2 regions of the Bacillus capparidis genome follow, and region 1 is predicted to be linked to the other one. Evidence: riboswitches for the same ligand, from Rfam matches in the RefSeq annotation. Region 1 holds a riboswitch; the other holds the start of a gene.

The links. A riboswitch is a leader RNA that binds a small molecule or an ion and turns the genes downstream of it on or off. The one in region 1 is predicted to bind lysine.
Region 2: it holds a riboswitch for lysine, as region 1 does, so the genes downstream of both, JOC74_RS08205 (amino acid permease) here and JOC74_RS18220 (aspartate kinase) in region 1, are expected to answer to the same signal.

What each region holds. Positions count from the first base shown of each region.
Region 1 covers NZ_JAFDST010000005.1:130,682-133,852, reverse strand. Annotated here, with positions in the region: gene uvrC (excinuclease ABC subunit UvrC) at 1-1,582, shown strand, start outside; lysine riboswitch at 1,631-1,807, shown strand; gene JOC74_RS18220 (aspartate kinase) at 1,942-3,171, shown strand, end outside.
Region 2 covers NZ_JAFDST010000002.1:227,674-230,844, forward strand. Annotated here, with positions in the region: gene JOC74_RS08200 (ATP-binding cassette domain-containing protein) at 1-27, shown strand, start outside; gene JOC74_RS08205 (amino acid permease) at 97-1,494, opposite strand; lysine riboswitch at 1,598-1,774, opposite strand; gene sspJ (small acid-soluble spore protein SspJ) at 1,905-2,042, opposite strand; gene JOC74_RS08215 (ROK family protein) at 2,198-3,073, opposite strand.

The DNA of each region.
Region 1 (3,171 bases):
TGTCACCTCCTCTAATATAGAAGCGCTCATTTTGGAAATGAACCTGATCAAAAAATACGATCCAAAATATAATGTCATGCTGAAGGATGACAAAACCTATCCTTTTATTAAAATAACCGCCGAGAAGCATCCTCGTCTGATCGTTACCCGCAATGTCAAAAAAGATAAAGGGCGTTACTTCGGCCCTTATCCAAACGTTTACGCGGCGAGAGAAACAAAGAAGCTGCTAGACCGGCTGTACCCGTTACGAAAATGCACCACGCTGCCTGATCGGGTCTGCCTTTACTATCATATGGGACAATGTCTCGCACCGTGTGTCTACGATGTAGAAGAAGAAACGAATAAAAAACTGGTCGATGAAATTACAAAATTTCTAAAGGGCGGCTTCAACCAAATAAAAAAAGAATTAGAAGGAAAAATGCACGAGGCTGCTGAAAACCTTGAATTTGAGCGGGCAAAGGAATTACGCGATCAGATCGCCCATATTGATTCCACGATGGAAAAACAAAAAATGGCGATGACGGACCAAGTCGACAGGGATGTATTTGCCTATGCATACGATAAAGGCTGGATGTGCGTTCAAGTCTTTTTCATCAGGCAAGGCAAGCTGATCGAACGGGATGTCAGCATGTTCCCAATGTACCGGGAAGCGGATGAAGAGTTTCTAACTTTTATCGGACAATTTTACAGCAAAAACAATCACTTTTTGCCGAAGGAAATTTTACTTCCGGATAGTGTAGATATTCAGCTGGTAGAACAGCTGTTAAATACGTCTGTCCTGCAGCCGAAAAAAGGAAAGAAGAAGGATCTGCTCATGCTTGCGCATAAAAATGCCAAACTGGCGCTAAAAGAAAAATTTTCATTGATCGAACGGGATGAAGAGAGAACAATCGGTGCCGTCGAAAAATTGGGCGAGGCGCTGAACATTTATACCCCGTTTCGAATTGAAGCCTTTGATAACTCAAATATTCAAGGAACCGATCCGGTATCGGCCATGATCGTGTTTTTGGATGGAAAACCGAATAAAAAAGAATATCGAAAATATAAAATTAAAACCGTCACAGGACCTGATGATTATGGTTCCATGAGAGAAGTCATCCGCAGAAGGTATACCCGAGTGTTAAAAGAGGAGCTTCCTCTGCCTGATTTAATCCTGATTGACGGCGGAAAAGGACAGATCAACGCAGCGGTTGATGTGCTTCAAAATGAGCTGGGCCTTGACGTTCCCGTAGCGGGATTGGTTAAGGACGACAAGCATCGAACATCAAACCTGATCATCGGTGATCCTCTGGAATTGATTCAACTGGATAGAAACAGCCAGGAATTTTATTTGCTTCAGCGCATTCAAGATGAAGTCCACCGGTTTGCGATTACCTTTCACCGGCAGCTTCGCGGAAAGTCTGCCTTTCAATCTGTGCTGGATAACATCTCAGGGATCGGCGAAAAGCGGAAAAAGCTGCTGATGAAAACATTCGGATCTGTCAAAAAAATGAGAGAAGCTACGATAAAAGACTTTCAAGATGCGGGCATCCCGCTAAAAACCGCAGAGCTTTTAGTGGATGAACTAAAAAAACAAAATTGATATTGGGCTGAAAGTTTGCTACAATGTGAGTGAATTTAATAGATCGTTTATGAAGATAGAGGTGCGAACTTCAAGAGTAAGCCTTTCGAGAATGGTGGATTCTAAGAAAAAGGCAGAAAGGGAAGGATCGCCGAAGTGAATTCTGTCCATCAACAGAATTTGCTGGCTTTGCATTTAAGAAATGCAGGGCTGTCAGGAAATGACTCCTGGAGGGCTATCTCATTGTCCGGACTTGTCACTAGTTTCGTAAAAGCAATGAGAGAATCTACTCTTATTGCTTTTTTTTCTGGCAAGAAAAGGCGTCGTCCCGAGTGCATTCCTTACATAACGGTCACTAATTAATCATAAGGGTGGTAGCAATGGGTCTTATCGTACAAAAATTCGGCGGAACCTCAGTCGGTTCAGCTGAAAAAATTCTGCATGTAGCAAACCGTGTCATTGAAGAAAAAAAGAAAGGTAACGATGTCGTCGTTGTCGTTTCTGCAATGGGCAAGTCAACTGATTTACTCGTCAATCTTGCCCGTGATATTACAAAGAGTCCATCACAAAGAGAAATGGATATGCTTCTATCAACAGGCGAGCAGGTGACAATCTCGCTATTAACAATGGCGCTTACTGAAAAAGGATATGATGCGATATCTTATACGGGCTGGCAAGCAGGCATTCAAACTGAAAGAGTACACGGCAATGCCCGAATCACAGATATCAAAACGGATAAAATAGACCAGCAGCTAAAAGAAGGAAAAATTATTGTAGTCGCAGGATTCCAAGGGATGTCTTCCGATTCTGAGATCACAACGCTTGGAAGGGGCGGATCAGACACAACTGCCGTCGCTCTGGCCGCAGCACTGAACGCTGAGAAATGCGATATATACACAGACGTCCCAGGTGTATTTACAACCGATCCCCGCGTCGTGAAATCAGCAAGAAAATTGGATGCCATTTCCTATGATGAGATGCTGGAACTGGCGAATTTGGGTGCCGGAGTCCTCCATCCAAGAGCCGTTGAATTTGCAAAAAACTATGAAATTCCGCTCGAAGTTCGGTCAAGCATGGAATCTGTACCAGGAACAAGAATAGAGGAGGCTGCTTCAATGGAAGAAAATTTAATTGTCAGAGGGATTGCTTTTGAAGATCAAATCACGAGAGTAACCATTACCGGTCTAACTACCGGCTTAACGACACTGTCCACTATTTTTACAACGCTTGCGAAACGCAGCATCAATGTCGATATCATTATTCAATCGGCGACAAGCGAAAACCATACATCGATTTCCTTCTCAGTAAAAACCGATGATTTAGAAAAAACAGTAGAAGTGCTCGAAGACTACAAGGATGCGCTGAAATTCAAAAAAATTGAAACGGAAAACAAGCTCGCGAAGGTATCAATCGTTGGTTCAGGGATGGTTTCAAACCCAGGAGTCGCCGCAGAAATGTTCGCCGTGTTAGCAAGAAAAAATATTCAAGTGAAAATGGTAAGCACATCAGAAATTAAAGTATCTACAGTGATCGATCAAGAGGATATGGTAAAAGCGGTCGAAGCATTGCACGACGCATTCGATCTCGCCAAGCAATCCTCCGCTGTGTTG
Region 2 (3,171 bases), on a different contig from region 1:
CTTCTTTACGGAAGCAAGCGCACTTAAATAGATTCTGCCGATTTTCGCAAAACAAAAAACGCTGAAACCTCAGCGTTTTTTGTGAAAATTATATTATTATTTTGCTGCGAATTTTTTTACCGCAAATGGATAAATGATGACTCCGGCTAAAAATAAGCCGACTCCAAGTCCAAAGGTAATCATATCTGCAGTTCCTGTCGCAATGACCCATAAGGAATAAACGATTGCCAATAAGGCAATAGCGCCATCTTTTATTCGGGAGCCTTCCAGCTCGGAATAGGTTTCACCTTTAAACACGATCTTTAGAAAGTAGATGGCCGAAACCAAGTAAGGTATTAAATACGCAAGCGTTGCCGAGGTCGTTAAAAAATCAAATGCCTGGCTGATCGTGCCGGAAATCGTTGAAAAAATAAAAATTTGCGACATCAAATTCGTGATCAGCAAGGAGTTAGCAGGGCTCCCCTTTCGGTTCACTTTAGCAAAAAAAGTTGGAAAGTCCCCTGCTTTTGCAGATTGATAAGGCAACTCGGAACTGAGCAAGATCCATCCTAACATGGAACCCGCCAGACACATAATGGCCAAGATTCCCATTATGACTCCCCCTAAGCTCCCGATCAGAACTGCCAACACATCTACGAACGGCTTATCAGAAGCCCGAAGGACCTCGACCGGCAAAGCCCCCATTGTAATAAGTGTGATGATAAGATAAATGCAAAGAGCAATAATAAGTCCGGTAACAGTAGCACGCTTTACATCACGCTGAGAAGAAGCTCTCCCGGATAAAATAACCGCAGATTCAATGCCTACAAATGCCCATAAAGTTGATATGGCTGCATTGTGTACCTGCGCCCCCAAGCCTAAAACCGTTCCGCTCTCACCTTCGACCGGATAGTAAAATCCATTAAAATTTTCAGTCTGGAATACGAACAGACCTGCGATAATGAATAATGCGAAACCAGCCACTTTGGCAAAAGTCGTCAAAAAGTTGATCTTGCCGGCTGCATTGAAGCTGGTAACAAGTATTATATGTGTTCCCCATAATAATATGGTACACAGCAGGAAGGTAAGCAGCTGCCCTAATTGGATTTCCATGTCGCCAGTCTCAAATAAGACCCTTTTGTCAGTCAAGATGGGGATAAACGTCGTAATATATCCCGCCAAACTTGTCACAACGGCAACATTGCTGATCCAGTTGGCTACCCAGTAGCCCCAAACCATTGTAAAGCTTGCCAGTTTTCCTTTTTTCGGATCAGAAAAAATAGCTCTGGCATAGTTTTGCGGACCGCCCGCTAAATCCGGCCTTCGAATCGATAATTGACCAAACACAAGGGCAATCATAAGGACACCAAAGCCAGTCACAAGCCAAGCGTATAATGCCCCTAACGGACTGGCTGTATTAGCTAGAGTGCTCGGCAGCATGAAGACTCCAGAGCCTACCATGTTGCCAACAACTATTGCTGTTAATAACCAAAAACCCCATTTATTGTTTTGCATCGTATACCTCCAATTTTTCCTGAACGTATACGGTACGTAAAGCCTTTAACGCATTATAAAAAGCATGAACAAACAAAAGTCCATGCTGCACATACACTCCTGACCTCCGGATAGCTCTCCGCACCGTAACCGCGGCAGTCCTGCCCTTTTTCAGGTACAGACCCAGCACAAAAACCTGTGAAATCTTCATGCTTCGGCACGGATGCCTTTTATATGCTTTCATCAACCTCACAAGTCTCGAAGCATACGACTAATCATCCATGCAACCTCTACCTCACCAAGTCCGAGTGAGGATTTTATTAGTTGTAAAACAACCACCTATGTGAGGCTACCAGAAGTAAAGGAAGCTGTCAATGGAATGTTTTTCTACAAAAACAACTTGCAGAAGATTTCTGCAAGTTGTCACATGCTTATTTGTTTTGTTTCTTATTAATTGCTTCTTGAAGAGGATCGCCTTTCAAAGCGGCAGAAGCGTCTTTAAGTGCTCCAGTCAATGCTTGCTTGTCTTTCCCGTTTGACTTGCCCTTACCTATATTAAAAAAACCCATTATGATCACCTCATATAATGAATTGTGATACATGTTTAATTTGGTTCTTTTATTAAGATAATATACACAGAGTAAAATGGAATTGATACTCGTGTATAGCCTTGTATCACGTGGGCAACATAAGGTACGAAAAAGAAAGCAGCTAAGCTGCTTTCTTATTTTACCAAGGATGCTTCGTTAGCCTCTTTAGCAAGTTCAATAGCGCCGTAAATTCCTGCATGATCTCCTAGGCCTGGAGAGACAATGTATGACTCAAGTTCCGGAAGGTCAATATAGTTATTCACGTAGCCTTTCAGCTTTTCAAAAATCAACGGAAACAGATGAGATTGCTTCATCACGCCGCCGCCCATAATAATTTTTTCAGGAGATAAAATCAGAATGTACTGCATCAAACCTTGAGCAAGATAATCGGCTTCTATCTCCCAAACTAATGGTTGATCTGCTAAATCTTTCCCCGGTTTGCCCCACCTTTGTTCAATGGCAGGACCTGCAGCCAATCCTTCCAAGCAATCGTTATGAGAAGGACAGGTGCCTTTAAAAGTGTCTTGAGGATGACGACGTACTAACACATGCCCCATTTCAGGATGCGTATGGCCTTGAACCAGCTTTCCGCCAATCACGGCTCCAGCGCCAATTCCTGTGCCAACTGTAATATACATGCAGCTGCCGAGACCTTTTGCTGCTCCCTTTTTCAGTTCCCCTAACGCGGCTGCATTAACATCAGTCGTAAAATATACAGGAGTACCCAGGCGTTTTTTTAGCTCAGGAATAAATGGGTAATTGACCCATGCTTTTTTTGGAGTATTCGTAATATAACCGTAATTTTCTTGATCCTCCGCGACAGAGATTGGACCGAAAGCGCCCACTCCTAATGATGAAAGTGAAAATTCATTGAAAAATAATTCGATCTGACTCATCGTTTTTTCCGGTGTTTCAGTAGGGAATTTCGTTTCTTTAATGATTTCGCCAGCAGCATTTGCCACTGCGCAGACAAATTTCGTTCCTCCAGCTTCTATAGCGCCTAAATACATATTTTGTTTTCCCCCTAATCAAATTAGTAATGGCCAAGCAACATTATTCTTCATGCATTGCAACCTAGAGACGCAAGAATTATTCTGACGAAACTGAT